DNA from 3 places in the Streptomyces lancefieldiae genome. Region 2 is predicted to be linked to each of the others. Evidence: riboswitches for the same ligand, from Rfam matches in the RefSeq annotation. Region 2 holds a riboswitch; each other region holds the start of a gene.
The links. Region 2 has a riboswitch for cyclic di-AMP ahead of RM812_RS28770 (transglycosylase SLT domain-containing protein). Riboswitches for the same ligand answer to the same signal wherever they lie in the genome.
Positions count from the first base shown of each region.

Region 1: another riboswitch for cyclic di-AMP. It lies ahead of RM812_RS11945 (C40 family peptidase); the one in region 2 lies ahead of RM812_RS28770 (transglycosylase SLT domain-containing protein).
Region 3: another riboswitch for cyclic di-AMP. It lies ahead of RM812_RS06870 (transglycosylase family protein); the one in region 2 lies ahead of RM812_RS28770 (transglycosylase SLT domain-containing protein).

Region 1 is NZ_JAVRFH010000009.1:164,461-174,506, reverse strand. It holds gene bioB (biotin synthase BioB) at 1-654, opposite strand, end outside; gene RM812_RS11965 (8-amino-7-oxononanoate synthase) at 802-1,929, shown strand; gene RM812_RS11960 (DUF397 domain-containing protein) at 1,973-2,203, opposite strand; gene RM812_RS11955 (helix-turn-helix domain-containing protein) at 2,237-3,097, opposite strand; gene RM812_RS11950 (ATP-binding protein) at 3,311-3,802, shown strand; gene RM812_RS11945 (C40 family peptidase) at 3,866-4,339, opposite strand; cyclic di-AMP (ydaO/yuaA leader) riboswitch at 4,343-4,485, opposite strand; gene RM812_RS11940 (ATP-dependent Clp protease proteolytic subunit) at 4,937-5,263, opposite strand; gene RM812_RS11935 (ABC transporter permease) at 5,381-6,382, opposite strand; gene RM812_RS11930 (TetR/AcrR family transcriptional regulator) at 6,487-7,140, shown strand; gene RM812_RS11925 (urease subunit gamma) at 7,305-7,607, shown strand; gene RM812_RS11920 (urease subunit beta) at 7,622-7,933, shown strand; gene RM812_RS11915 (urease subunit alpha) at 7,926-9,647, shown strand; gene RM812_RS11910 (urease accessory protein UreF) at 9,656-10,046, shown strand, end outside.
Region 2 is NZ_JAVRFH010000037.1:9,719-19,764, reverse strand. It holds gene RM812_RS28795 (hypothetical protein) at 1-1,776, opposite strand, end outside; gene RM812_RS28790 (polysaccharide deacetylase family protein) at 2,003-2,758, opposite strand; gene RM812_RS28785 (glycosyltransferase) at 2,914-4,323, opposite strand; gene RM812_RS28780 (GNAT family N-acetyltransferase) at 4,368-5,432, opposite strand; gene RM812_RS28775 (HAD family hydrolase) at 5,710-6,519, shown strand; gene RM812_RS28770 (transglycosylase SLT domain-containing protein) at 6,526-7,017, opposite strand; cyclic di-AMP (ydaO/yuaA leader) riboswitch at 7,022-7,189, opposite strand; gene RM812_RS28765 (polyprenyl synthetase family protein) at 7,902-8,912, shown strand; gene RM812_RS28760 (LolA family protein) at 9,385-10,046, shown strand, end outside.
Region 3 is NZ_JAVRFH010000005.1:92,557-102,602, forward strand. It holds gene RM812_RS06845 (NAD(P)/FAD-dependent oxidoreductase) at 1-1,117, opposite strand, end outside; gene RM812_RS06850 (Ppx/GppA phosphatase family protein) at 1,538-2,479, opposite strand; gene RM812_RS06855 (DUF501 domain-containing protein) at 2,476-3,036, opposite strand; gene RM812_RS06860 (FtsB family cell division protein) at 3,066-3,539, opposite strand; gene eno (phosphopyruvate hydratase) at 3,743-5,023, opposite strand; gene RM812_RS06870 (transglycosylase family protein) at 5,370-6,101, opposite strand; cyclic di-AMP (ydaO/yuaA leader) riboswitch at 6,106-6,272, opposite strand; gene RM812_RS06875 (transglycosylase family protein) at 6,455-7,552, opposite strand; gene RM812_RS06880 (cytochrome P450 family protein) at 7,699-9,006, opposite strand; gene RM812_RS06885 (nucleoside triphosphate pyrophosphohydrolase) at 9,086-10,046, opposite strand, start outside.

The sequences.
Region 1 (10,046 bases), on a different contig from region 2:
GTCGACCAGGTCCTCGTCGCTCTCGCCCATGCCCGCGATCAGCCCCGAGCAGGCGGACAGCCCGGCCGCGTGCGCCTTGCGCACCGTGTCCACGCGGTCGGCGTACGTATGGGTGGTCGTGATGTCGCCGTACGTCGACTCGGACGTGTTGAGGTTGTGGTTGTAGGCGTCGGCGCCCGCCTCGCGCAGCCGCTCCGCCTGCCCGTCGGACAGCAGCCCCAGGCAGGCGCACACCTCGACGGACTCGTTCTGCTCCTTGATGGCCCTGATGGTGTCCGAGACCCGGTCCACGTCCCGGTCGGTCGGACCGCGTCCGCTGGCCACCAGACACACCCGCTTGGCGCCCCCGGACACGCCCGCCGCGGCGGCCTCGGAGGCCTGGTCGGGCTTGAGCCACGTGTACTTGAGGATCTCGGCCTTGGAGCCGAGCCGCTGCGAGCAGTAGGAGCAGTCCTCGGGACACAGGCCCGACTTCAGGTTGACGAGGTAGTTGAGCTTCACCCGTCGGCCGAACCAGTGACGGCGCACCTTGCCTGCCGCGGCCACCACATCGAGCACGTCGTCGTCGGAAGTGGCGAGGACGGCGAGAGCCTCCTCGCGGGTCGGCGACTCGCGCCGAAGCCCCTTGTCCACCAGCGTGTTCAGCAGGTCCATGAGAGCTGATCCTGTCCTAAGGGGCCGCCCGGGGCCAAGGAGGCTTCGCACAACCCTGGCGGATCACCGTGTGGGTATTGCCACACATCGGGCGGCCGACGGTGCCGCTAGTGTCTGTCCACTGCCTACAAAACGAGAGGACCGCCCATGGCGTTCGGCTGGATCGACGAGCAGGCGGAACTGCGCCGCCGGGCCGGGCTCGTGCGGACGCTGCGCCCCCGTCCGGCCGACTCGCCGCTGCTTGACCTGGCGAGCAACGACTACCTCGGGCTGGCCCGGCACCCGGAGGTCGCCGAGGGGGCGGTCCGGGCCGCGCGGACCTGGGGGGCCGGCGCGACCGGCTCCCGGCTGGTGACCGGCACCACCGAGCTGCACGCCGCGCTCGAACGGGAACTGGCCGCCTTCTGCGGTTTCGAGGCGGCACTCGTCTTCTCCTCCGGATACGCGGCCAACCTCGCCGCGGTCACCGCGCTGGCGCCGCACGGCACCCTCGTCGTCTCCGACGCGGGCAACCACGCCTCGCTGATCGACGGCTGCCGGCTGGCCCGCGGCACGACCCAGGTCGTGGCGCACGCCGACCCGGAGGCGGTGCGCAAGGCACTGGCGACGCACGACGGCCCAGCCGTCGCCGTCTCCGACACGGTCTTCTCGGTCGACGGCGACGCGGCGCCGCTGGCCGCGCTCGCCGCCGCCTGCCGGGAGCACGGCGCCGGACTGGTCGTCGACGACGCCCACGGCCTCGGCGTGCTCGGCGAGGGCGGCCGGGGCGCCCCGCACGCGGCGGGGCTCGCGGGCGCCGACGACGTCGTCGCCACGGTCACCCTGTCCAAGTCGCTCGGCAGTCAGGGCGGCGCCGTGCTCGGCCCCGCCCGGGTCGTCGACCACCTGGTCAACGCGGCCCGGACGTTCATCTTCGACACCGGCCTCGCCCCCGCGGCGGCGGGCTCGGCCCTGGCGGCGCTCACCCTGCTGCGCCGCGAGCCGCAGCGGGCGGCGCGGGCCCGGGAGGTGGCGGCCGACCTGTACGCCCGCCTGACCGCCCTGGGGCTGGAAGCGGTACGTCCGCACGCCGCGGTCGTCGCGGTGCGCGCCCCCTCCCCGGAGGGGGCCGTACGCTGGGCGGCCGACTGCCGGGCGGCCGGCCTGTCCGTGGGCTGTTTCCGTCCTCCTTCCGTGCCCGACGGCATCTCACGGCTCAGGCTGACCGCTCGTGCGGACCTCTCCGGGGATCAGATCGAACGCGCTGTACGGGTGATCGGCGAAACGCGACCATGAGTCGGCGTGACACGGCCGTGCGCCGCCCGATGCCCCGTCGGCGTCAGCGGCCGTGGATCCCGGCCGTGAACGACGCCCAGCTCTCGGGGGAGAAGAGCAGCGCGGGTCCGGCCGGGTCCTTGGAGTCGCGCACGGCGAGCAGTCCGGCCCAGGGGCCGGCCGACGGGCGGGCCGCCTCCACACAGTTGTTCGCTCCGGTGCTGTAGCTGCTGCGCAGCCACCGCACCCCGGGCAGTTCGGTACTGGCCCGGATGGTCCGGGGAAGTTCCGACACGGAGCCTGAATTGGTGCCTGACATGGTGCCTCCTTACGCGCCTGCCGCGGTCGCGGCGATGAAGTCCAACGAGTCCTCGGGCGAAAGGGCATGGGTCAAAAGGGCATCGAAGGCCTCGGTGTAGGCCTCCAGGTCTTCTTTCCGTTCGAGATGCAGGCTACTCGTCAAGTGGTCGAGAACAACCACGTCCAGATCAGAAGTGCGCGAAAAAGAGAAGATTACGAAAGGGCCGGTGACACCGATGTGCGCCCCGGCGGCGAACGGCAGTACCTGGAGCCGGACATGGGGGAGAGACGCGGCCTCGACCAGGCGCGCCAGCTGACGGGACATCACCCCGGGCCCGCCCACCTCCCGGCGCAGTACCGCCTCGTCCAGGACCGCGCTCAGTTCCAGGGGCCGCTGCGCCCGCAGCACGTCCTGCCGGGCGAGCCGGACCTCCACCAGCGTGTCCAGCCGCTTCTCGGGCAACCCGTCCACCGCGGCGCGGGTCACCGCGCGGGCGTACTCCGGCGTCTGCAGCAGGCCGGGGACCACCGTGGTCTCCAGCGTGCGCATCGCGCTCGCCTGGGACTCCAGGCTGATGAAGTCCCGGTACGTCGGCGGCAGCACCCCTCGATAGGCGTGCCACCAGTGGTTGCGGCCGCCCGTGTCGTCGGAGCCTGCCAGCATCACCAGTAACTCGCGCAACTGGGCGTCGTCCACCCCGAAGGCGTCCAGCAGTAACCGCACATCGGCCGGTTTCGCGCCGCTGGTCCCGGTCTCGATCCGGCTGACTTTCGACTGGTGCCAGCCCACCAGTCGGGCCGCCTCACCGCTGGTGATCCCCGCCGACGTGCGCAGGGCGCGCAGTTCGGCGCCCAGCTTCCGGCGACGCACCACGGGACCGTGCTGCATGGGCCACTCCCTTACTCCCTATGGTCCGCCCGAATACGCTCTGCCGTCGCAGAGTTCACCGCTTCGAGCGACAGATATATGCATATCTTGGGGGATCGCCGTCCTTCACCGCCCTGGGGTGGCAGTCTGGCGGCGAAGCACCAGTCCGGGACCGTACTCGAACCATCCGCTCCGTGTCGGACCGCGGTCCCGGGGGAAAGGGACGACGTCTCCATGGCAGACCATCTGGAAGCATCCGTCACTCTGCCGAGCGATCCCGCCTCGGTGGCCGCCGCGCGCACCTATGTGGTCGGCACGCTGGCGGAGTGGGGCCTGCCGGCGGACACCGAGGTGTCCGACACCGTCCGGCTCATCGTCTCCGAGCTTGCGACCAACGCGGTCCAGCACACGCTCGGACAGTCCCCCACCTTCACGGTGGACCTCGGGCTCGACCGTCGGTCACGGCTGCGCATCGGCGTCACCGACAGCCATCCCCGCTTCCCCAAGCGCCTGCCCGCCGCCGTCCAGCAGGACAACGGCCGGGGCATGGTGATCATCCGCTGGCTGACCGCGGAGTGCGGCGGCAAGCTGAGAGTCCGGCCCACGCGTGAGGGCGGCAAGACCGTCTCCATCGAACTGCCCTGGACACCCCTGGGCGGACCGGTGACCCCCGAACCGGTCACGGCCGCGGGACAGGTCGTGGGCGGCCAGGAGCCTCAGCCGTGAGGCGCCTCGGCGGCACACGGGCAGGTGACGACGGGTCAGGGCACCGTCACCTGCCCGGGCCCGCTACTTGACCCGGCCGTACCAGACGCTGCTGGTCCAGATCTTCTCCAGGCGTACCACGGCCCCGGTCTTCGGGGCGTGCCAGATCCTGCCCTTCCCGGCGTAGATGCCGACGTGGTAGACGCTGCTGCCCGAGTGGAAGAACACCAGGTCCCCGGACTTGCGATTCTTGGCGGAGACATGACGCGTCTTGTTGTACTGCTGGGCCGCGGTGCGCGGCAGCTTCTTGCCGGCCTTCTTGAACGAGTACAGCGTCAGGCCCGAGCAGTCGAACCTGCGTGGACCGGTGGCACCCCACATGTACGGGGAACCTTTCTTGGAGGCCGCGATCTTGAGGGCCTTGGTCGCATGGGTCGCCGCCGCTGCTTCGGAGGCGGCACCGGGGACCACGACGGATCCGCCCATGGCGGCGAGGGTGAGAGCTGAGGCCGTGCCCGCGCGGGCCATCAGGGACGGGACACGATTGAGCGTGGACATGCGCAACCCTTCGTCAGCCGCCTGTGAAGGGTGACCTGTCGGATTCGGGCTGGCGAAGTTGCCCGGCCGCACGAGTGCGGCTTCACCCCAAGGGCTGCTCGGCCCGGCGCCTCTCGCGGAGATCACCGTTCCGGCGGCCCGTCGTGCTCGGGTCCTCCACTCCTGCCGATCCACTCCTGTCGACCGGTCGTCCGGGCGGCGGCAGGACTCGGCGTCCGCCCGGACCGCCCCGCCGCTGCGGCGGGGGCTTGTCGTCAGTCACGGATCTTGTCTCCTCCGGTGGGAAATTCCCAACGGGACGTGCACTTTGTGTTGTTACTCGCCGTTCATCCGTTCGGGTGGGCGCATCCGGGTTCGAGCCACCGCCGAGTGCGTCGACGAACCGGGGACCTGCGGCGCAACGACTTGTTCCGCTGACCGGGAGGACACGGTGCGCAACTTCGGCCGGTCGGAAATCGGGGGTGTTCCTACGCCGAAAGGGGGTACGCCGTTTGGTCCGTTTCGGGCCCCTGCCGCCTGAACCGCCGGAAACGGCGGAAGCCTGACGCGCGGTCCGCCGTTCCCCGCTCGAGCACCCGAAGCCCAGGTACAGGTCGATCAGGTCGGCCTCCGCGCGGGTCGGGGCGGGCAGCGGCGGCGGTTCCGGTGGCAGCGTCGGCGGCTCACCTCAACGCCGGACGTCGGGAGCGTGGCCCTGCGGCCGGGCGCCGTCCGGTCCACCGGGCCGTGCTCCGGGGCCTGGTGCGCGTCCAGGTTCGCTGCCCGCTCGATGTCGGTGTTCACCCGCTCGGGAGTGCGGCCCGTGTGCCGTACGGGGATCCGCTCCAGGCGGGCGCGGATGTGGGCGAACGCGTCGGCGTGGAGGGCCGGATCACTTGCCTTCCCCTCCTTCGGGCCGGTGAACGGAGGTTGACTGGGCGTCACCCGGACGCCCCGGCAGTACGGCGCGCCGGCCCGGGGTGCCCGCCGCCGGCGGCCCCGCGGCGGAGGGACCGGCCTGCGCCGGGCAGCAGCACACCCTGGTCACCCCGGGCGCGGCCCTCAGACCGACCGGGCCGGCGCCGGGGCCCGGTCGGAGACGGGCGCCTCGCTGTGCGCGCGCCGGCGCAGTGTGCCGCCGAGCAGGACCGCACCCAGACCCAGTACGACCCACCACGTCAGCGTGAACACGGGTCCCGTGGCCGCGGCGCCGTCGAAGAAGGAGACCGAGCGCAGCAGTGAACCGCCCGCCCCCGGCGGCAGCCACTGGCCGATCGCCCCGGCCGGCCGGGGCAGCATCTCCGGGGCGGAGGCCACTCCCGAGAACGCGTTGCCCAGCAGCACCACCAGCAACGCGCCCAGGCCGATACCCGGCCGCCCGAGCAGCGCCCCGAGCCCGGCCGGGCCCGCGGCCACGGCCAGCGTCGACAGCCCGAGGACCCCGGCCACGGCCCACCAGTCGCCGGTGACCACCCCGAGCCAGCTGTGCGTGATCGCCGTCGCCACCAGGCCGGTCAGTGCGGCGGCGCCGACCAGTGTGCCCACCGCGCGCAGGCCGCGCAGCCCCAGCAGGGTCACCGTCGCACCGGCCGCGACTCCGGCCAGCGCGAGCGGCAGCACGCTCGCGCTCACGGCGGCGCCGCGCGGGTCCGCCTCGGGGGCGGGCACCACGTCGACGACCTGGACGGAGGCCCCGGTGGCGGACGCCTGTGCGCTCACCGCCTGCTGCAGCAGTTGGGCCACGGCGGGGCCGGCCGCGGACGCCGTGAGCAGTTTCGGGCCCCCGTCGGTCACGACCACCGCGCCGTACACCGTCCGCTCCTGGAGCGCGTCGCGGGCGGCGGCCTCGTCGGCGTAGCGGTGGATCTCGAAGGCGCCCTCCTTCTGGGTGAGTCGCTGCTCCATCTGCGCGACCGCGGCCGTCGGCCCCGCCACACCGAGCGGCAGATCGCGGGGTGCCGTGCGGGCGGCGGGCCAGGCGAAGGCCCAGAGGGCCAGCGCCACCATCACGGGGACCAGGACGACGATGGCGGCCATGCGGCGGCCGTGCGACGGGGACGACATGGGCGCTCCTTGTAAAAAGAAGATTCGTTCGTTTTACTTCCCGCTCCACCGTGCGGCGATCCGGGTTCCTTGTCAAGAAGGAATGTTCGTTTTAGGTTGGCTCCATGGCCCGCGTATCCCAGGCACACCTCGACGCCCGCCGTCGGCAGATCCTCGACGGCGCCGCGCGCTGCTTCGCCCGCAACGGCTTCCACGCCACGTCGATGCAGGACGTCCTGAAGGAGGTCGACCTGTCGGCGGGCGCCGTCTACCGCTACTTCAGCGGCAAGGAGGAGTTGATCGAGGCGATCGTCACCGAGGTGCTGGGCACGGTGCGGGACATGTACGAGCGGGCCGCGCTGGAGAGCCCGCCGCCCATGCCCGACGAGCTCATCGTCCGGACCCTGACCCACATGACGCAGGGACGGTCGGCCGTGGGGGAGGACGGTGAGTGGCTGTTCCCGAGGCTCATGATCCAGGTCTGGGCCGAGACGCTGCGCAACGAACAGCTGTCGGCCACCCTGAGCGAGGGCTTCGGCAAGGTCAGGGCGGCCTGGGTGAAGGTGGTGGCGCGCTATCAGGAGACGGGCATGATGCGCGACGACGTCGACCCGGACGCCGTGGTCCGCACACTGATGGCCACGGCCCAGGGGCTCGGCGCCCAGTACGCGTTGTTCGGCGGCTTCCCGCACGAGGCCCTGCGGGCGGGCATGCGGGGGCTGCTGAGCATGCGAGAGGCATCCGGCGACATCGGTAATCAGTCGGTCAAATCCGAGTGACGTGGCGGAAACACTGCAACCCTACTCTCCACCCGATCCACCTGCGGTTTTGAACACCGGTGTGTGCGTTTCCCGTGCATTCATGTGTGTTACATCTATAGCCGTCGCGGTGGCCGCGGCAGCCGGACCGTCGGGTCCTGGCGTGACGCCCTGTGAGGTGGTAAGTGCAACTGACCCCGCACGAGCAGGAGAGACTGCTCATTCATGTGGCCGCGGACGTGGCGGAGAAGCGCCGCGCACGAGGCCTGAAGCTCAACCACCCCGAGGCCGTCGCGCTGATCACCGCGCACATCCTCGAAGGTGCCCGCGACGGTCGTACGGTCAGTGAACTCATGGCCTCGGGACGCAAGCTGCTCCAGCGCGACGAGGTCATGGAGGGCATTCCCGAGATGATCCACGACGTGCAGGTCGAGGCCACCTTCCCCGACGGCACCAAGCTGGTCACCGTCCACGATCCGATCATCTGACGGGGACAGCAGCCATGATTCCCGGAGAGATCCTGTTCGCCGACGAGCCGGTGGCCTTCAACGAGGGACGCCCGAGCGTCCGCCTGACCGTGCTCAACACCGCCGACCGGCCCGTCCAGGTCGGCTCCCACTACCACTTCGCCGAGGCCAACCCCGGTCTCGACTTCGACCGCGCGGCGGCCCGCGGCAAGCGGCTGAACATCGCCGCCGGCACCGCCGTCCGGTTCGAGCCCGGCATCCCGGTCGACGTGGAACTCGTCCCGCTCGCGGGTGCTCGCGTCGTCGTCGGACTGCGCGGTGCGACCGGAGGTGCCCTCGATGCCTGAGCTGTCCCGCGCCGCCTACGCCGACCTGTTCGGCCCGACCACCGGCGACCGCATCCGCCTCGCCGACACCGACCTGCTCGTCGAGATCGAGGAGGACCGCTGCGGCGGCCCCGGCCGCTCCGGTGACGAAGCCGTCTTCGGCGGCGGCAAGGTCCTGCGCGAGTCCATGGGCCAGTCCCGCGCCACCCGTGCCGAGGGCGCGCCCGACACCGTCGTCACCGGTGCCGTGATCATCGACCACTGGGGTGTCGTCAAGGCCGACATCGGCATCCGTGACGGCCGCATCACCGGCATCGGCAAGTCCGGCAACCCGGACACCATGGACGGTGTCCACCCCGAGCTCGTCATCGGCCCCGAGACCGAGGTCATCGCCGGCAACGGCAGGATCGTCACCGCGGGCGGCATCGACACCCACGTCCACTTCATCGCCCCCGCCGCCGTCGACGAGGCGCTCGCGTCCGGCGTCACCACGCTCATCGGAGGCGGTACCGGTCCCGCCGAAGGCAGCAAGGCGACCACCGTCACCCCGGGTTCCTGGCACCTCGCCCGGATGTTCGCGGCGCTGGAGTCGAGCCCCGTCAACATCGGCTTCCTGGGCAAGGGCAGCACCATGTCCAAGGAGTCCATGCGCGACCAGCTGCGCGCCGGCGTCCTCGGCTTCAAGATCCACGAGGACTGGGGCGCCACCCCCGCCGTGATCTCCGCCTGCCTCGACGTCTGCGAGGAGTCCGGCGTCCAGCTCGCCGTCCACACCGACACCCTGAACGAGGCGGGTTTCGTCGGTGACACCTTCGACGCGGTGGCCGGCCGTACCCTGCACGCCTTCCACGTCGAGGGCGCCGGCGGCGGCCACGCGCCCGACATGATCACGGCGGTCTCGCTGCCCAACATGCTGCCGGCGTCCACCAACCCGACCCGGCCGCACACCGTCAACACCGTCGAGGAACACCTCGACATGCTGATGGTCTGCCACCACCTGAACCCGGCGGTCCCCGAGGACCTGGCCTTCGCCGAGTCCCGCATCCGGCCCAGCACCATCGCCGCCGAGGACATCCTGCACGACATGGGAGCGATCTCCATCATGTCGTCCGACGCCCAGGCCATGGGCCGCATCGGCGAGGTGATCCTGCGGACCTGGCAGACCGCGCACGTGATGAAGCGGCGCCGCGGCTTCCTGCCCGGTGACACCCGCGCCGACAACCTGCGGGCCCGTCGCTACGTCGCCAAGTACACCATCAACCCCGCCGTGGCCCAGGGCATCGAGCACGAGGTCGGCTCCGTCGAGGCCGGCAAGCTCGCCGATCTGGTGCTCTGGGATCCGCGGTTCTTCGGGGTGAAGCCACAGGTCGTCCTCAAGGGCGGACAGATCGCGTACGCGCAGATGGGCGACGCCAACGCCTCCATCCCCACCCCGCAGCCGGTCCTGTCGCGTCCGATGTTCGGCGCGCTCGGCAGGGCGCCCGCCGCCAACTCGGTCAACTTCGTGGCCCAGGCGGCCATCGAGGACGGCCTGCCGGAACGCCTCGGTCTCGGGCGGGAGTTCGTACCCATCCGGTCCACTCGCGGCCGCTCCAAGGCCGACATGCGGCAGAACGACGCCCTGCCGCGCGTCGAGGTCGCCGCTGACTCCTTCGCGGTGACCATCGACGGCGAGCTCGTCGAACCCGCACCCGTGGCCGAACTGCCGCTCGCCCAGCGGTACTTCCTGTTCTGAGCGCCGACATGAGCCGCGCAGCACTGCTCGTCCTCGCGGACGGCCGCTTCCCCGCCGGAGGGCACGCCCACTCCGGCGGGGCGGAGGCCGCCGTCCGGGCGGGACACGTCACCGACGCCGCGACCCTGGAGGATTTCTGCCGGGGGCGGCTGCACACGAGCGGGGCCGTCGCGGCCTCCCTGGCGGCAGCCGCGGCCCTCGGTGTCGACCCCGGGGAGCTCGACGGGGCCGCGGACGCCCGTACGCCGTCGCCCGCCCTGCGTGCGGTGGCACGCAGACTCGGCCGACAGCTGACGCGGGCCGCCCGTGCCACCTGGCCACATCCCGAACTCGACGCGCTGGCGGCGCGGTTCCCCAAGGGTGCGCACCAGCCGGTCGTGCTCGGGCTCGCCGCCCGCG
Region 2 (10,046 bases):
GGTGTAGGTGTCCTGGGTGCGGGTGAGGATCACGTACGCCGTCGTCCCCGGCGGGATTCCCTCGGCGAGGTAACCGGCCGGGTCCTTCAGCATCTTCTCGTTCTCGGGCAGTTCCTGCTCGGCGAAGTACCAGTGCTCGAGGCTGTCGTAGCGGTGCAGGGCCTGCGGGAAGGAGCCGGTGGTGGCGAGGATCAGCGAGCCCTCGGGGGCGTTGTCCAGGGTCCGGGTGACCATTGCGGTCTCCGCGGGCGGCGTGTAGTACATCTTCTCCTTGCCGTAGTAGGACGGCAGGAACCCGGCCAGCAGCACCAGCAGTACGGCCGGCAGGGCGACGGCCGCGGCCCTGTGCCGCAGCACCTTCGCCCGGCCGCGGTGGGTGCCCGCGAAGGCCGGCACGAGAGCGGCGGCGGCGAAGAAGGCACCGCCGGGCAGGCCGAACAGATAGACGCGGAAGAGCATCTCGCCGCCGTAGTCGTTGACGACGAAGAGCGGCACCGGGGCGACGGAGACCAGCAGCAGCGGCAGCGCGCTGCGGGTCAGCCGGCGCCGCAGCACGACGGCGGACCCGGCGAGGACGACGATCGCCAGCACCATCAGTACGTTGGCTGTACCGGCGAGTTCGGGGCCGGGGCCGGTGAGTTGGCCCGCGTAGCCGGCGCGGGAGTTCTGGGTCAGTTCGCCGAGGGACTCCTTGAGGGTGGAGAGCGTCTCGACGAACAGGGGCCGCCCCATGGTCAGGTCCCAGGTGAGCATCAGCAGGCCGGCGACCGCCAGCAGCCCGAGGTTGCGGTAGCGGCGGGTGAGGTTGAGGGCGAGCAGGCAGATGCAGAGCATCACCGGGGTGAGCTGGTGCGTGGCGTTGACGGCGGCGATCAGCGGGGCGAGGACCGCCACGCAGATCGCGCGCTGCCTGGTGCCCGTGGGGGGCGGCACGGTGGCCGCCGCCGGGTCGAGGAAGGTGCGGTCGCGCAGCCGTCCGGCGGAGCCGGGGCGTACGAAGTGCCGCAGCACCACCGCGATGACCGTCAGATGCAGCAGGTACGCCAGCCCCTGCGGAGCGAAGTAGTCCTGGCCCACCCAGTTGGCGAGCTGGAAGATCCAGACGGCGGTCCACACCAGGCGCCAGTCCCGGCAGAAGGTGCGGTAGATCAGCACCAGCACCGGCATCATGAGCAGGCCGAAGACGATCGGTGCCCAGTTGGCGTACGTGGCGGCGCTCTCCACGCCGAAGGCGCGGACCAGGCCCCCGTTGAGCGTGAAGAACCCCGGCCACTGGTCGTACGCCGACATGTTGCCCGACAGGGCCGCCCCCGGCCGCAGTTCGCCGTTGGCGAGCAGCGTGTTGACGACGGCGTCGTGCTTGGAGGCCCACGGGTAGCGCACCTCGTCGTAGAGCACCGCAGGTGGTGCCTTGAGGGCGAACAGCATCGCGGCGCAGTGTGCGGTCGGCCACCAGGGTGCGGTGGCCGCGCGCCGCAGGCTGAGGACGAAGCCCGCGGTGAGGACCAGCAGCGAGAGGTAGTAGGCGGCGGGCAGGCGGTCCAGCAGACCGTAGTCGCCCATCTCCCGGAAGCCGATGCGGGGCAGCGCGTACAGCCACAGGGCGGCTGCGAGCAGCAGCGTCAGCAGGCCGAGGGTGCGGGGCCGGCGCAGGGCGGTCCGCCAGGAACCGGGTTCACCGTCGGTGCCTCCTCCCGGGCGCCCCGGGCCGGCGGCGGGATCGGGGGCGGGCGGCACGCTGCTCTCGGCGGTCGGTACGGGCACATGTTGCTGCACGCTGAGGCTCCCCTCCCCCGGGGACAAGTATAAGAATTTACTCGGCTTTTCACACCAAAATCGTCAGACTCGCCCCGACGCGACCGTTGTCCCCCTCATCGCGGCTTACCCCGGCTTACCCCGGCTTACCCCGGATCACCCGGGATCACCCCGGATCGGCCCGACCCTTCCCGGCCGACCGGGCCGGACCCGATTCCGGCCCGTCCCGATCCCGGCCGTCCCCTGCTCACCCGGCGAAGACGGGACCGCGTACGGCGGCGCGGGCCCGGCGGTACCACCGCCAGCCGACCGTCTTCGGACCGTCGCGGTACGGCGCGATCCGGGCGCCGCCGCCCGCCAGCCAGCCCTCGAAGTCGGCGAGGGTGTGACCGCGGCGCACGATGAGGCGGGCGATGCGGTAGCGCTCGTCGCGGTCCGAGCTGAGCGCGTGCCTCACGGCGGTGGCCGTCTCATAGCCGGCGCGGGCCGACTCGGCCCGTACCCGCGGGCTGTTGTAGCCGTGCGGGTAGGCGAGGTGGCGTACCGGGTGGCCGAGGGCGTCCTCCAACACGTCCTTGGACGTGCGCAGTTCGTGCGCCAGCGCCTTCCCGGACAACGTGTCCAGCTGGGCGTGCGTGACCGTGTGGCTGCCGATCTCCATGCCGGAACGTTCCAGCTCCGCCGCCCGGTCCAGGGTCATCATCGGCGCGGGGGGCAGCAGACTGTGGCCGCCCGGCGCGACGGCTCCGGTGGTGAGGTAGGCGGTGGCGGGCAGTCCGCGGTCGGCCAGTGCCTCGGCGGTGGGCCCCGGCAGGTCGGCGAAGCCGTCGTCGAAGGTCAGCACCACGGGCCGGGACGGCAGGGGCGCCCGCCCGGCGAGGTGGTCGGAGACCGCGCTGATGGTGACGGGCGTCCGCCCACTGTCGACGATCGCGTCGAGCTGGGCGGCGAAGTCCTTGGGACTGACGGTGAATTCGGCGATCCAGGCGGGCGGATCGTCCATCACGGCGTGGTAGAGGAAGACGGGAATACCGGAGCCCGCCGCCGGGGCGCTCCCGGCAGTCGGCGCCGGGTCCCCGTCCGCGCCGCTTCCCCCCGCCGGTCGTCGTCCCGGTCGTCTGCCGTCCGCGGCGTCCTGGCCGCGGCCGTCCGTCGTCGTCATCCCGGCCCCCTGAGCGCCGTCCGGAGGGCGTACCGCGCACGCAGGTAGCCCACGGGTCCGTACACCATTCCCCTCCGTTGCAACCGCGACAGCCGCCGCGGCCACGGATGGGTCCGTTCGTCGTGGGAGCCCGGCGCGCCGCCGCCCTGCGCCTCCCGTACGGCGGTCAGCCCGCGCGCGTGCGCCAGACCGCCCGGCACTCGGGCGAGGAAGGCCGGCAGCAGCGCGGGCCGGTTCACCAGGATCGCCGTGAGGTAGGCGGTGAGGCCGGCGCCGTAGCCGTACGCCTGGGTCTCCAGGTCGCGCCAGGTCTCCCGGTGGTGGTGCCACACCAACGCCGAGGGGGTGTAGCGCAGCCGGTGTCCCTGGGCGAGGACGCGGACGAACCCGTAGAGGTCGTCGCCGCCCCGCGCGCGCGTGCCCGCGCCGGTCGCCGGGTCGAAGCCGCCGACCGCACGCAGCGCGTTCGTACGGAAGGCCATGTTGGCGCCGGAGCCGAAGCGTCCCGCGGTGAACGGGAACAGCGGCTCGTCGGCGGGCGGTCGCCGCGGGTCGTACGTCCGCGGGGTGAAGCCCTTGGCGAAGCCGCCGTGGCTCTCCAGCAGCACCTGCGCCGGGGTGCCCAGCCGCGCGGGCAGGATCAGCCCGGTCGCGCATCCCAGGCGCGGGTCGGCGGCGAAGGGCGAGGTCAGTTCGGTGAGCCAGCGCGGGTCGGCGACCACGTCGTCGTCGGTGAAGGCGACCACCTCGCGCCGCACGGCGGCGAGCCCCCGGTTGTGCGCGACCGCGAGGCCGGGGTGCGGTTCGCACACGTACCGCACCCGCTCGCCGTACTTGCGCTCGACCAGCTCCCGGGTCTCCCGGGTCACGGGCGCGTTGTCCACGACGACGATCTCGAAGTCCGGGTGGTCCTGTGCGAGCAGCGAGTCCAGTGCGCGGGCGAGTTGGCCGGCGCGCTCCCGGGTGGCGACCACGACACTGGCGGGCGGCGCACCGCGCGCCACCTGGCCGCTTTTCGCGTCGTCCGCCTCGCCGTTGGCCACACGGCCCGCATCGCCGAGCGTCCCGTCGTCCGCCCCGGGCACCGGCTCGCCGTGGGCCTCGCAGGCCGCCCCGCGCACCGCCTCGTGAGGCGCCCCCTCCAGCATGGCGCCGGCCGGCCCCGCCAGCACCTCAGCCGGATCAGCCCCCTCCGGTACCTGCCCCAGCAGTGTGCCGACGGGCCGGCCGTCCCTCCTGACCAGCACGAAGACCGCGCCGGACGTCACCGGAGGACTGCCGGGCCCGGGTCTGAGGCCCCCCGCCTCGGCGCCCAGGTCCAGCTCGGCGACCTGGACCGGCCCGATGCTCAGAAACCGGGCGATCTCCTCTTGCGTCTCCTGTCGCGCACGTGCCGTTCGGGACACGCGCCCACCCCCTCGCTCGAAGCCCCTGGGCCGCACACGGCCCGTCATGACCGGCGCAGCCGGGCCATGCCCTTCAACGTCCGTGCCGCCAGCGAGGCCAGCCGGGGACGGGTGCGCACGAAGCCGTGCGCGCGGCGGGCCGGTTCGCGGCCGAGCCAGTGCAGCGCGGCCCCCGCCCCCGGGCGGGTTGCCGATCCCTCGTACACGGGAAGTTCGCCGGTCTTCAGCGAGTCCTTGTACTCCGCAGCCCCACGCCCCATGTCGAGCATGCCGATGCCCTCGGCGGCGGCCGCCTCGGCCATCCGCAGATGCAGTACCAGCCCCGGCGAGTACTTGGCGAAGTCGAGGTCGTAGGCCGGGAACCAGCACGCCAGGACCGTCGCCGAGCGCAGCCCGAAGTGGGCGGCGACCGGTCGGCCGCCGGCGTAGAGCACGGACAGGGTGCCGGTGCACTCCGGCGCCCGGGTCTCGGCCAGCCGGGCGACGAGCCGGCTGATCCACTCCTGCGCGAACCGGTCCCGTCGGCCCGTCCTGCGGTACTGCGCCGACTTCCACTCCATGAGCGTGCGCAGCGCGGCCGGTTCGCGCTCGTCGAACACGAAGCGCACGTCCCCGACCTGGCGGCCGAGCCTGCGCTCCTTGGCGAGGGTGGTCTTCAGGAACTTCGGCGACTGGGCGCGCAGCACGCTCTCGTACGCCTCGTACCCCTTCTCCACGTCGATGACGTAGGCGGTGTGTTCCTCGGCGGCGTGCGGCACGAACAGCTCCTGCTCCGCCTCCAGGTTGTCGAAGGCGAAGCTCGACAGGGCGCAGGCCCGCAGGAGTTGGCGGGTGTCCGGGGTGAGTCCCGGGCGCAGCACCGCGCCCTGGCAGTCCGACACCCCGAGCCCGATCGCCCGGCCCTGGCCCAGTGGTCCGCGTTCGTGCGGCAGGAAACCGGCCGCCTCACCGCCGTCGTACAGCACCGCCACCCGCGCCCGCGGCCGTACCCGGCCCACGACGTCGGTGAACTCCGGTTCCATGAACGGGTTGCGCGGCGCCGTCGACCTGGCGCGCAGCTCGCGCCAGTGCTGCCGTTCCCCCTCGCCCAGCTCCTGTGGCCTGAGCACGCGTACACGTCCGCCGTTCAACCCGACCCCCCGATCAAGTCCCCCCTGGACAACAGGAAGGTACCCCCGGGGCCGCCCCGCAGGGTAGGTAGCGGCAGATGTTGTTGCCAATCGGTGCACAGGCCTTTAACCGGCTGTAGCCGATGATGTGACAGGTTTCGGACACGTTCGGGCTGTCCTCGCGCCGTCCTCGCGCCTTGTCGTACGTAGTCGTGCGTCCTCGTTCGGATGCGATCGCCGGTGAGTCGGACAGGTGCGGCGTCCGTATTCTCTGATCATGGACCGCACCGCGTATTCACTCGTCGCCACCGACCTCGACGGCACGCTGCTCCGCGGCGACGACACCGTCTCCGACCGGTCGCTGGCCGCGCTGGCGCGGGTGGGTGAGGCCGGTGCGCGGCATCTGGTGGTGACCGGGCGGCCGGCGCCCAGGGTGCGGGCCCTGCTCGACCGCCTCGGCTGCACGGGGCTCGCGGTGTGCGGACAGGGCGCGCAGGTGTACGACGCCGGCGCGCACCGGATGCTGTGGTCGGTCACCCTGGACCGGGAGCTGGCCGAGACCGCGCTCGGCAAGATCGAGGCGGAGGTGGGGCAGGTGTACGCCGCGGCCGACCAGGACGGCGTCGACGGCCTGACGCTCATCGAGCCGGGGTACCTGATGCCCCACCCGACGCTGCCGGCGGTGCGGGTCGAGCGGCGCGACGAGCTGTGGAGCGCGCCGATCAGCAAGGTGCTGCTGCGCCATCCCGATCTGTCCGACGACGAGTTGGCGGCGACGGCCCGCACGGTGGTCGGTTCCCTCGCGACGGTCACGATGTCGGGGCCGGGGACGGTGGAACTCCAGCCGTGCGGCATCACCAAGGCGACCGGTCTGGCGCTGGCCGCCGAGCACCTGGGCCTGTCCCGGCGCCGGACCATCGCCTTCGGGGACATGCCCAACGACATCCCCATGTTCCACTGGGCGGCCCACGGCGTCGCCATGGCCGGCGCCCACCCGGAACTCAAGGCGGTGGCCGACGAGGTCACCTTGACGAACGAGGACGACGGCGTGGCCGTCGTCCTCGAGCGTGTCTTCGCGATGTCCTAGTGCGGCTCAGTAGGCGCCGAAGACGTTGTCCATCGAGCCGTAACGGTCGGCCGCGTAGTTGCAGGCCGCGGTGATGTTGGCGACCGGGTCGTACGGGTCCCAGGAGGTGCCCTCCACGTGGTACGCCCGGAAGGTCGGGTCGATCACCTGGAGCAGGCCCTTGGACGGGGTGCCGTTGACGGCGTTGATGTCCCAGTTGTTGATGGCGAGCGGGTTGCCGGACGACTCCCGCATGATGTTGCGGTGGATGCCCTCGTACGACCCGGGGATGCCGTGCTGCGCCATGATGTCGAGCGACTCCCGGATCCAGCCGTCGAGGTTGTTCGGGTACGTCGTCGTCGCCGTGGTGGCGGTCGTGGCGGCGGCCGGGGTGGCCGCGGACGCGCCGGTGGCGCCGATGAGCGGCAGGGCGAGTACGGCGGCGCCGGTGCCGGCCAGGGCGAGCTTGCGGGCGAGGCGGGTGGTCCGGGCGTGACGGTTCTGACCGTTGGCAGACATGTTGAGTCCCTCTCCTTACGCCTGCGAGGTGAGCTGTCGGGTTCGGGCGGGGAGGTGCCCGGCCGCGCCCTGTCGGGCACGGCTTCACCCCGAGCCGCTCCGGTGGTGACCGGCGCGGCGACTTACCTGGGTCCCCCGCTCCTGCCTGCGAGTGTGTTGGTGGATGACTGTGCGTCCGGCGGTGGCAGGATTCGGCGTCCGCCCGACTGGCCGGGAACGTATGCGAGAGCACATGTCCGAAACAAGTGCAGGAATCACCCAACGTGCCTGTTGACCTTGTTCTGGGGCGTTTGGGGTGCTTGATCCTTTGCGGTTGCCAAGCCTCAACTGGCTTACGGGGCAAAGGGGAGACACGGTTCGCGGCGGGGTCGGCGACGGGTGGGGCGACGTGAGCCAACTCACGGGACCCGAGAAGAGTGGCAAATCGGGCATTAGGCCCAACTGGGCGTCAACCGGCTGCCGGTGGTGAGGGCGTCGGCAGCCGGCCGGCGGTCCGGCCCGGCCGACCGCTCCTCGTGTCTCGTGTCGCGCCCCTGCGGGTGTTCCCGCATGCTGTGCGGGCATCCGTTCGAGAGGGGGAGGGGGGTGTGTGTGCCGAGTGGGTGACGCTCCCGGAGTGCGGACCCCGGGGAGCGGTGATGGGATCTTCGGTGGCGGCTTCCGGCCACCGTGCCCCGTATCGAGACCCTCGAGTGATGTCGATCAATATCTGCTCATATCAGCTGATCAAAAACATAGCGCGCATGATCCGATACCGACCGGCCTGTAACGGTGGGCGCTAGCGGTGATCGAAACGTGACCGGATACGCTGGCTCGAGTGGTGGCAGCGACCTATCGACAAGCCAGGTAATCGCCAGTAGACACCAGCAGACAGGAGACCCCTCGTGACCGTCGTCGGGCCGTTCGGGCTGAGCGTGCGGGACCAGGCTCTGGAAGCCGATGTCCAGGCCGGATTGGTGGCTGTCGAGGAAGGGTTGCTTGAGGCAACCAAAAGCGAGGTTCCCTTCATCACCGAGGCCGCCCAGCACCTGGTACGTGCCGGAGGCAAGCGGTTCCGGCCACTGCTGGTGATGCTCGCGTCCCAGTTCGGCGACCCCTACGCCCCCGGGATCGTGCCCTCGGCCGTGGTCGTGGAGCTGACCCACCTCGCCACGCTGTACCACGACGACGTGATGGACGAGGCCGCCGTGCGGCGCGGGGTGCCCAGCGCGAACACCCGCTGGGGCAACTCGGTCGCGGTCCTCACCGGCGACTTCCTCTTCGCCCGCGCCTCCCAGATCCTCGCCGACCTCGGGCCCGAGGCGGTCCGGGTGCAGGCCCTCGCGTTCGAGCGGCTGGTCACCGGCCAGATCCTGGAGACGGCGGGCCCGCAGGACGGGCGCGACCCGGTCGACCACTACCTGGACGTGCTGGGCGGCAAGACGGGGTCGCTGGTGGCGGTCTCCTGCCGGTTCGGCGCGATGATGTCCGGCGCCGACGAGACGGTCGTGGACGTGCTGACCCAGTACGGCGAGCGCCTCGGCGTCGCCTTCCAGCTCGCGGACGACGTCCTGGACATCGCCTCCGACTCCCGCGAGTCGGGGAAGACACCCGGAACCGACCTGCGCGAGGGCATCCCGACCCTCCCGGTGCTGCGGCTGCGCGAGCGGGCGGCCCGGCTGGGGCTCGCCGAGGACATCGCCCTGTGCGAGCTGCTGGACTCCGACCTCAGTGACGACGCGCGGCACGCGGAGGCGCTGCGGCTGCTGCGCGCCCACCCCGCGCTGGAGCAGGCGCGGCGGGACACCGTGCGGTACGCCAAGGACGCCCGTGCGGCGCTGGCCCCGCTCAGGGAGTGCGAGGCCAAGGCCGCGCTGGTGGAGCTGTGCGACGCCGTGGTGCACCGGGCCGGCTGAGCGCCCGGCCGCCCGTGACCCGCGTCACGGGTTCCCCGTGCGAGCGCGTTTCCGGTGCCGTCCGGCGTGTCCACCGCCCTGTGCCGACCGGCGTGTCCCGCCGCCGGTGCGGCCGGCATGGCCCACTGCCCGGTGTGGATCGGCGCGTGTCCCACTGCCCGGTGCGGCGGGCGTATCCCGCTACCCGGTGCGGCCGGCGTGTCCGGCCGCCTGGTGGACGGCGTATTCCGCCGCCCGGTACCGGACGGTGTACCCCACCCCTACGGGCCGGGGGAGTCGCCGCCCCTTCGTGTCATCCCGCAGGAGTACACGGAGTTGAGCCCGGGGTCTGACGATTCCGCTCGGTCGATTTGGTCAGATGGTCACCACGGAACACACCAATCCTCACCGATTCGGGTGAGAATGGCGGCTCACGGGTGAACGAGTGCGAGGTCGCGAGACAGCCGCCGCCGACGACGGAGGTAGGGCACAGATGGCATCGATCGATTCCGACGACAACACGACCGCCGGAGCGGGCGAGGGCCTGCGGTCCGGACGGCGCAGGGCCGCGCGGTACGCCGTCCCGGTCGCGGTGATGGGAGTGGCGGCCGCGACGATCGGACTCGTCCCCGCGCTCGCCGACTCGGGGGACCCCGACCTGCCGAAGGTCACGGCGGAGCAGCTCATCGAGAAGATCGCCACGTCGGACGTCCAGCAGCTGTCCGGCACGGTCAAGATCAGCACGGACCTGGGCCTGCCGGACCTCGGCGGCCTGGAGAGCGGCCTGATGTCCGGAATGTCTGGCGGTCCGAGCTCGGACGGGGACAAGGACGGCTCGGCCGCCGACCCGTCGGCCAAGCTCACCGAGCTGGTGACCGGCACGCACACGCTGCGGGTCGCCGCCGACGGCCCCGACCGGCAGAAGCTGTCGCTGCTGGAGAACGCCGCCGAGTACAGCCTGATCCACGACGGCAAGGACGTCTGGGGCTACGACAGCAAGTCCAACGAGGTCTACCACTCCACCGCGTCCGGCAGCGCGGAGCAGCCGGAGAAGAAGGTGCCGGCCACCCCGAAGGACCTCACCGACCAGGCGCTCAAGGCGGTCGACGACACCACGTCCGTCACGGTCGACGGCACCGCGCAGGTGGCCGGCCG
Region 3 (10,046 bases), on a different contig from region 2:
CGCCCTTGTGCAGGCCGAGGCCCGCCACCGCGCCCTTGTTGGCGTGGCTGTACTCCTTCTGCGGGAAGCCCCGCATGCCGGAGACCACGTTGTCGCCGAGGACCTTGGCCTGGCGCAGCGCGTGCTGGGCGTTCGGCGGGCACCAGGCGTTCTCGTTACCCGCCTTGCGACCGACCAGGTCCGGGACCTGGGCGTTGTCGCCCGCGGCCCAGATGTAGTCGGTGCCCTTGACCTGGAGCGTCGGCTCGCAGTCGACGTGGCCGCGGGGGCCGAGGGGGAGGCCGAAGCGGGACAGCGCCGGGTTCGGCTTGACGCCGGCCGTCCACACGATCGTGTTGGAGTCGACCTCGAGGCCGTTCTTCAGCACCACGTGGCCGTCGACGCAGGAGTCCATGGAGGTGGACAGGTAGATCTCGACGCCCCGGCTCTCCAGGTGCTCCTTGCCGTACTGGCCGAGCTTGGGGCCGACCTCGGGGAGGATCTTGTCGGCGGCGTCGACGAGGACGAAGCGCATGTCCTCGCGGGAGACGTTCTTGTAGTACTTGGCCGCGTCGCGGGCCATGTCCTCGACCTCACCGATGGTCTCCGCGCCGGCGAAACCGCCGCCGATGAAGACGAAGGTGAGCGCCTTGCGGCGGATCTCCTCGTCGGTGGTGGAGTCGGCCTTGTCGAGCTGCTCCAGGACGTGGTTGCGCAGACCGATGGACTCCTCGATGCCCTTCATGCCGATGCCCTGCTCGGCGAGGCCGGGGATCGGGAAGGTGCGGGAGACCGCGCCCATGGCGATGACCAGGTAGTCGAACGGCAGCTCGTACGCCTCGCCCACCAGCGGGGCGATCGTGGCGACCTTGCGGTCCTGGTCGATGGTGGTGACCCGGCCGGTGAGGACCTCCGCCTTGGGAAGCACGCGCCGCAGGGGGACGACGACGTGCCGCGGGGAGATGCTGCCGGCGGCGGCTTCGGGGAGGAAGGGCTGGTAGGTCATGTACGACCGCGGGTCGACGACGGTGACGGTCGCCTCGCCGTAACGCATCTTCTTCTGGATGCGTCGAGCTGCGTACAGGCCTACGTACCCACCGCCTACTACGAGGATCCTGGGACGCTCCGTGGTGCTCATGCCATCGAGTATCCACCCGGTCCAGGGGGGTGGTTCGTGCGCCCCTTCACAAGCTCTTACGAGGCCTGTGCTACTATCCGCGACTCACGTGACGGAGGTCATGGTGAGAGAGGGAACCAGTCCACCTCACACCCCGTTGTCAATGCCGCGTGAGCTGCCCCTTGGCACCGCCGAGGGCGGTGGACCACTCCCCCCGAGCCCCTTCCGGACACCCTCTCGGGGCACCGTCCTGAACACGTTCAAAGGGCGGTTGAACCCCCAAAAGGGTCAACCGGCACCCTTTCGTCGTCCGTCAGGGCCCAATTCCTTGTGAAGAACTTCACGAAGTTTCCCGACAGGCTGTCACCGAGGGGCCCCCGCGGGCCCCCCGGCGCCGCTCAAACGTCGCCCGGCCTGCTCGGACCACGACCGCGGACGGCCTTACGCCACCGACCACGCGATGCCGTCGAGGATGTCGTGCTCGCTCACGACGACCTCCTCCGCACCCGTCCGCTCCATGATCGAGAGCAGCACGAGGGCCCCGGCGGCGATCACGTCGACGCGGCCGGGGTGCAGGGAGGGCACCGCCGCGCGCTCGGCGTGGGTGGAGCGCAGCAGCCACTCGGTGATCTCACGGACCCGGTCGCGGGAGATCCGCGAGTGGTGGATGGCCACCGAGTCGTACGCGGGCAGTTCCTGGGCGATCGCGGACACCGTCGTCACCGAGCCGGCCAGCCCCACCAGCGTGCGCGCCTCGCGCAGCGGCACGGTCCGCTCGGCCAGGTCGAGAGCCGCCGCTATGTCGGCCCGCATCGCCGCGACCTGCTCCGGCTCCGGCGGGTCGGTGACCGCGCCGTCGCGCACCAGGTGCCGCTCGGTCATCCGCACACAGCCGACGTCCACCGAGCGGGCCGCGCGCACATGGTCGTCGCCGACGACGAACTCCGTCGAGCCGCCGCCGATGTCCACGACCAGGTAGGGCTTGTCCAGATGGTCCCGGCCCGTCAGCTCCTTGGTGGCGCCGGTGAACGAGAACTCGGCCTCCTGGTCGCCGGAGATGACCTCCGGCTCCACGCCGAGGATGTCCACCACGCCGCGCACGAAGTCCTCCCGGTTCTCCGCGTCCCGGGAGGCGGACGTCGCCACGAAACGCAGCCGCTCGACGCCGTGCTCCTTGACGACCTCGGCGTACTCGCGGCAGGCGGCGAAGGTCCGCTCCAGTGCCTCGGGCGCCAGCCGTCCGGTGCGGTCGACGCCCTGGCCGAGCCGCACGATGGTCATCCGGCGGTCCAGGTCGGTCAGCTCACCGGTGGCCGGGTCGGCGTCGGCGACCAGGAGCCGGATGGAGTTCGTACCGCAGTCGATGGCGGCGACACGGGTCACTTGTCGTCCTCCTCGCCCTTGAGGTCCTTGACGTCCTTGACGTCCGGGAGGGACACGCACGGCCCCTTGCGCCACCACTCCGGCAGCATCGCGATCGCCTCGTCGCCCAGCGGGTTGACGCCCGGACCGGCCGCCAGCGAGTGGGCCACCAGAACGTGCAGGCACTTGACCCGGTCCGGCATGCCGCCCGCGCTCGGGAAGCCGGTCAGCTCCTCGATCTCGTCGCGGCGCCGGATGTAGTCCTCGTGCGCGGCCCGGTAGGCGGCGGCCAGCACCGGATCGGTGGCCAGCCGCTCGGTCATCTCCTTCATCACGCCGTTCGCCTCCAGCGTGCCGATCGCGGAGGCCGCCTTCGGGCACGTCAGGTAGTACAGCGTGGGGAAGGGCGTGCCGTCGGGCAGCCGCGGTGCCGTCTCCACGACGTCCGGCTGTCCGCAGGGGCAGCGGTGCGCGATGGCGCGCAGTCCGCGCGGGGGGCGCCCGAGCTGCTGCTGGAACGCCTCGACGTCCGCGTCGGTGGGCTCGGTGCGCTCGGTGGTCGGCGGGGGAGTCTGCATGGCTGTCTTCTGCTGGTCTTCCTGTTGAGTCACTGCCGGTGGGCGGCGTCGGCCTTGTCGACCGCCGCCCAGACGTTGCGGTACCAGGGGCGGTCGGCGGCGCCGACATCGGTGCGCGCCTGCTTGGCCGCGTCCGGGTCGACGACGACGAATCCCGTCTCCCCCGGCATCACATAGTGCAGCCGCAGCCGGATCTGCTGCTCGGCGAAGGCGTCGTCCTGCCAGCGCGCCTTGAGGCCGCGCAGGTCCTCGACCCGCTGCCGGGTCTCCTCCTGCTCCTGCCGGAGGTCGGCGATCTCGGCGCGCTGGGCCACGTACTGCCGTATCGGGTAGGCGAGCGCCACGACGAGCGAGCAGAGCACCATCGCCAGCAGCGCGGCCCGGCCGGTCAGCCGGGAGCGGCGGGCCTGGCGCTTGGTCTGCGAGCGGTAGACCCGGGCCGCGGTCTGCTCCCCGATGATCCGGATCCTGGTCGCGGTGGAGAAACGGTCCCGGCCGGTCACGGAGTCCCACCTCGCATGCCCACGCCGACCGCCCCACCGTCCGGCCGGGGGTCCAGGGGGTGTCCCCCGGGACAGCACAGCACCGCCATGTCCCCGCCTCCCGTTCGCCCTCATGCCTCGTCACGGCCGTCCTACACGCGTACGTCCCCGCACACGGTACGGGACCGAGTACGGGGACGTACGGACGACGCTGCCTACCGGCGTCAGCCCTTGAAGCGAGGGAACGCGCTGCGGCCGGCGTACACCGCCGCGTCGTCGAGGATCTCCTCGATGCGCAGCAGCTGGTTGTACTTGGCGACGCGCTCGGAGCGGGCCGGGGCACCGGTCTTGATCTGGCCGCAGTTGGTGGCGACGGCCAGGTCGGCGATGGTGACGTCCTCGGTCTCGCCGGAGCGGTGGGACATCATGCACTTGAAGCCGTTGCGCTGGGCCAGCTCGACGGCGTCCAGGGTCTCGGTCAGGGAACCGATCTGGTTGACCTTGACCAGCAGGGCGTTGGCGGCGCCCTCCTCGATGCCGCGGGCCAGGCGCTCCGGGTTGGTGACGAACAGGTCGTCGCCGACGAGCTGGACCTTGTCACCGAGCTTGTCGGTGATGGTCTTCCAGCCCTCCCAGTCGTCCTCGAACAGCGGGTCCTCGATGGAGACCAGCGGGTACGCGTCGACGAGCTCCGCGTAGTACTCGGTCATCTCGGCGGCCGAGCGCTCCTTGCCCTCGAAGGTGTAGGAGCCGTCCTTGTAGAACTCGGAGGCGGCGACGTCGAGCGCGAGGGCGATCTGCTCGCCGGGGGTGTAGCCGGCCTCCTTGATCGCCTCGAGGATCAGGTCGAGGGCCTCGCGGTTGGAGCCGAGGTTCGGGGCGAAGCCGCCCTCGTCACCGAGGCCGGTGGCCAGGCCCTTGCTCTTCAGGACCTTCTTCAGGGTGTGGTAGATCTCGGCGCCCCAGCGCAGGGCCTCGGAGAAGGACTCCGCGCCGATCGGGGCGATCATGAACTCCTGGATGTCCACGTTGGAGTCGGCGTGCGAGCCGCCGTTCAGGATGTTCATCATCGGCACCGGCAGCAGGTGCGCGTTCGGGCCGCCCAGGTAGCGGAAGAGCGGCAGGTCGCTGGCCTCGGAGGCGGCGTGGGCGACGGCGAGCGAGACGCCCAGGATGGCGTTGGCGCCCAGCGAGCCCTTGTTGTCGGTGGCGTCGAGGTCGAACATCGCCTGGTCGATCAGGCGCTGCTCGGTGGCGTCGTAGCCGACGAGCTCCGGGCCGATCTGCTCGATGACGGCCAGGACGGCCTTCTCGACACCCTTGCCCAGGTAACGGTTGGCATCGCCGTCACGGAGTTCGATGGCCTCGAAGGCGCCGGTGGAGGCACCGGACGGAACGGCGGCACGACCCGTGCTGCCGTCGTCGAGGCCGACCTCGACCTCGACCGTGGGGTTGCCTCGGGAGTCCAGGATTTCCCGGGCTACGACGACGTCGATGGACGGCACGAGCATCTCCTTCTTCAATGTGACGCTTCGGTGTGACGCGGGTCCGCCGAACCGCAACCGGTCCGCAGGACCGCAGCGGCTCTGCGGGACGAGCCTAACCGGCTCCGGGCGATCGGCCAGCCGGTCGCCCACCCGGTGGACAGAACCGAGAGTAAATTGTTTCCGAACGGAACAAAGACGTTCGCGTAAACAGGGGCGGAAACCGGGGACGGGTTCGGGGACGGAACAGCGGACGGAACCAGGAACGGAGCCCGGAACGGAACCGGGAACGGAATCGGGGCGTGAAAAACCCGTCCCGGTGCGTACGGGGGAACACGCACCGGGACGGGAGCAAGGGGGCCGCTGCCTACTTCAGGTGCAGCTGCTGGCCCGGGTAGATCAGGTCGGCGTCGTCGACGATGTCGTCGTTCAGCTTGAACAGCTTCGCCCAGCCGCCCTCGACGTCGTGCGCCTCGGCGATCGAGCTGAGGGTGTCGCCCTTGACGACCTTGTACTCGCCGTCGCCCTTCTCGACCTTCTTGCCGGTCGGGGTGGTGACGGTCTCCTTCTTGGCCGCCGGGCGTTCGGCGGAGCGGGAGGCCTTCTGCTCGGTGGAGCGGTCGGCGGTGGAGCCGCTGCTCTGGCTCTGCGTGCTCCCGGAGCTGCCGGAGCCCTGCGAGGAACCACTGTCCTGGCCCCCGCCGGAGGATCCGCCACCGGTGTACGCGGCGCCCGACAGGCCGGTGCCGCAGGACGGCCAGGCACCCTTGCCCTGGCCCGCGAGCACCTTCTCGCCGATCTCGATCTGCTGCGCCTTGGTCGCCTGGTCGGCGGTGGCGGCGTACTGCGTACCGCCGTAGGCGGCCCAGGTGGAGGCGGAGAACTGCAGACCGCCGTAGTAACCGTTGCCGGTGTTGATGGACCAGTTGCCGCCGGCCTCGCACTGGGCGACGGCGTCCCACTCGGACTCGGTGGCGGCGGAGGCGTTGCCGGCCGCCATCAGCGGGGCGGCGACGGCCGCGCCGGTGACACCGGCGACGGCGATGACACGGGTGGCCTTGGACGGACGACGGTGCTTGCCCTTGCCGGAAAACAGCATGGATCGATCCCCTCACCGACGCCTGCGAGGTGAGCTGTCGGGTTCGGGCCGGTTGAGTTGCCCGGCCGGGTTCCTCGCGGAACTCGGCTCCACCCCTAGCCGCTCCGGCTCAACTGCCCGGTACGGCACTTACCTTGGTTCCCCCGCTCCTGCCTGCGGCGCTTGACGCGACGACTGTTCCCGGACGGCCGCTGGCAGGATTCGGCGTTGCGGCAGCCGGGGCCCGCGGAGGCGAGCGGTCACGACCGTAGCCACGCGCTCCGCGGATTTTCAAAGACGATCACGGCTTCTGAGACCTATCTCTCACGAGATCCAAAACGGATATATGCCTCGAACCGTGACGCGAACTCCCCCTACTTTTCACCCGGTTCGCCCATGACCGTGAGCGTCTGACCGGGGAGGATGTGGTCCGGGTCGGCGCCGACGACCGTCTTGTTGACGGTGTAGAGCGAGTGCCACCCGCCGTCGAGGTCGAGGGAGTCGGCGATACCCCAAAGACTGTCGCCGGAACGGACGGTGTAGGAGCCGTCCACGACCTCTCGCGCGTCACCCTCGCCACCCTCGCCACCCTCGCCACGCGAGGCGTGCCGGCCCGAGGACTCGGCCGAACGGCCGTCCGCCGCGCCCTCGTCGGCGCTGCCGCCACGATGCCGGCCCGAACCGGAATCCTCGGTGTCGGTGAGAGCCGAAGAGCCGTCGCTCTGCCCCGCCTTGTCCGTTTCATCAGTCTTGGGCGTACCCCTGTGCGAGCCGCCGGGCTCCTGCGGGTCGGCGCTCGCCGTGGAGCCGGATTCAGTGGACGTGTCGGACTTGTTCGATTCGTCCCCTGTGGTCGACGGGGAGTCAGGAGCGGTCGAGGCGGAGGACGAAGGTGACGTGCCGGGAGTCGGCTCCGAGGCGTCGGTCGAACGGGAGGCCCCGGACGGACCGGAGGAACCGGACGAGCCGGAGGAACCAGAGGAACCAGAGGAACCGGAGGAGTCGGACGTGTCGGTCGGCTCAGGGGCGGTCGACGTCCCCGACCCCTGCGACGAGCCGTCACCCGTCGCGCCCGGACCGCTGCCCGCGGACGCCGAGTCGTTGCCCAGTCCCGCGAGCAGACCACAGGTCGGCCAGGCCGCGATGCCCTGGTCCGCGTGCAGCTTCTCGGCGATTCTTATCTGCTGGGCGCGACTGGCCTCGTCGGCACTCGGCGCGTACTTCAGGCCGCCGTACCGCTCCCACACCTCCTGGGAGAGCTGCAGGCCGCCGTAGTACCCGTTGCCGCTGTTCTGGCTCCAGGCGCCGCCGGTCTCGCACTCGGCGACCCGGTCCCAGTTGACCCCGTCGGCCGCGTGGGCGCCGGTGGCGCCGAGGAGGGGGATCGCGATGGCGGAGCCGGTCACTCCGGCGGCGACGACCAGGGCGGGGGCCTGGCGGGGGCGGCGGTGACGACCGTTCCCGGAGAGCATGCGACGACCTTTCACGAGACGACGGGGGCCCGCGCGGTGAACGATGCTCCACACACCACGCTGATCCGTGAACGTATAGGCAGATGATCGCTTGTCACAAGTTCATGCCGCACAGATCACGTGAAGATCACAGAGTTGAGCGCGTGTCACTTTTGCGTCGGCGGCGTGACGTTGTCGGCCGGTGACGTGACCGGTGTGAAGGAAACGGGCAAGGTGCGCAGTCCGCGCATGATGAGCCCGCCGCGCCAACGCAGCTCGGCCGGGTCCGCGGCGAGGCGCAGATCCGGGAGGCGGGTCAGGAGCGTGGCGAGCGCCGTCTGTCCCTCCAGCCGGGCGAGCGGGGCGCCGAGGCAGTAGTGGATGCCGTGGCCGTATCCGAGGTGCTGGCTGTCCCGGCGGGCGAGGTCCAGGGTGTCCGGGTCCGTGAACCGCTCCGGGTCCCGGTCGGCGGCGGCCAGGACGACGAGGACGGGGTCACCGGCCGCGATGTCCTGCCCGCCGATGGCGAGCGGCCGGGTGGCGAAGCGCCAGGTGGCCAGTTCCACCGGTCCGTCGTAACGCAGGAGTTCCTCGACCCCGGTCTCCAGCAGGTCGCGCTCGCCGGCGGCGAGGGACTCCTGCAGGCGGGTCCGCTGCTCGGGGTGGGTGAGCAGGGCGTACGTGCCGTTGCCCACCAGGTTGACCGTGGTCTCGAACCCTGCGAACAGCAGGATGAAGGCCATGGCCGCGGCCTCGTTCTCGGTGAGGTGCTCGCCGTGGTCGGAGGCGCGGATGAGGCCGGAGATGAGGTCCTCGCCGGGGCCCGGCTCGGGCGGCAGCGCCGCGCGCTTGCGGTGGATGAGGTCGGCGAGATAGCCCCGCATCTTCTTCACCGACCGCGCGACACCGCCCCGCGGCCCGCCACCGTGCCGGATCATCATCCCCGCCCAGTCCCGGAAGTCGTCCTGGTCCTCGCGGGGGACGCCGAGCAGGTCGCAGATGGCGTAGATGGGCAACGGGAAGGCGAACTCGTGGATCAGGTCGGCGGACCCCGTGCCGGCGAACCGGTCGATGAGGTCGTCGGCGAGCTCCTGCACCCGGGGCGCGAACTCGGCGACCCGGCGGGGCGTGAACGCCTTGCTGACCAGCCGCCGCAGCCGGGTGTGGTCCGGCGGGTCGATGTTCAGCAGGTGGGTCATCAGCTCGGCCTTCCGCTCCCCCGGAATGCCGGTCTTGCCCTTGGCGTGCGCGGGCTCGTCGTGGTGCGCCGGATTCTTGGACAGCCGCGGGTCGGCCAGGGCCTGCTTGGCGTCGGCGTACCGGGTGACCAGCCAGGCCTCCACCCCGCTGGGCAGCCTCGTCCGGTGCACGGGGGCGTGCTCGCGCAGCCAGGCGTAGGCGGGGTAGGGGTCGCTCGCGAACTCCCAGGTGAACAGCTCGGGGGCGGGGCGGTCGGGCGTGGAGTGGTCGGTCACCCCTTGACGGTATCCGGGGAGCCGGGGGAGTCCGGGGCGCCGGTGTCCCTTCCTCCGCCGGCCCCAGACGGCACCGGTCTCAGCCCTCGGCGCCCTCCGTCTCCCTGATCGCGTCCCGGTACGCCCGTGCCGCCGCTCTCAGGGCCGCCTCCGGGTCCGTGCCCTCGGCCTCGGCGCGTGCCGCCAGGGCCAGGAGTTCGTAGCCGATGCCCTCGCCGGAGGGGAAGGGGACGGGGAGGCCGGCCGTGCGGACGCGGGAGGCGAGCTTGGCCGCGAGGGCGAGACCGGGCTGGCCGAGGGGGACGCCCTCGGTGACCGAGGTGCGCTGCTTCTCGACGGCCTTGGTGCGCAACCAGTGCTCCCGGACCTCCTCGGGGGTCGTCGCCGTCTCGTCGCCGAAGACGTGCGGGTGGCGGTGGATCAGTTTGGCGACGATGGTGCCGGCCACGTCGTCGATGGAGAACGGCGTGTCGGGGTCCTCCTCCGCGATGCGGGCGTGGAAGACGACCTGGAGCAGGACGTCGCCCAGTTCCTCGCGCAGCTCGTCGCGGTCGCCGTCCTCGATCGCCTCGACGAGTTCGTACGCCTCCTCGATGGCGTACTTGGCCAGGCCCTCGTGGGTCCGCCGGGAGGACCAGGGGCACTCCACTCGGATGCGGTCCATGACCTGGACGAGGTCGAGCAGGCGCGCGCCCGGGAGGTCGTAGGAGGCGGGGAGCAGTTCCAGCTCCGGCATCGCGAGGCGTCCGGAGCCGGCGAGGCGGGCCAGACCGTCGGTGAGCGCGGGGTCGCCCTCGCCGGTCGCGACGACCACCACCGTGTGACCGCCGGCGCAGGCGGCGACCAGTTCCTCGGCGGTGGGGGCCGCCTCGTCGACCCGTATGCCCGCCTCGCGCAGATACGGCAGCTGCGGGTGCGCTCCGTCGGCGCACAGCACGCGGTCGGCGCCGTGCAGGGCCTGCCAGGCGGGCCAGGACAGCAGGCCGGGGGCGACACGGTGGCTGGTGGTGAGCAGGACGATGCGGCCCTGGTCGGGGGTG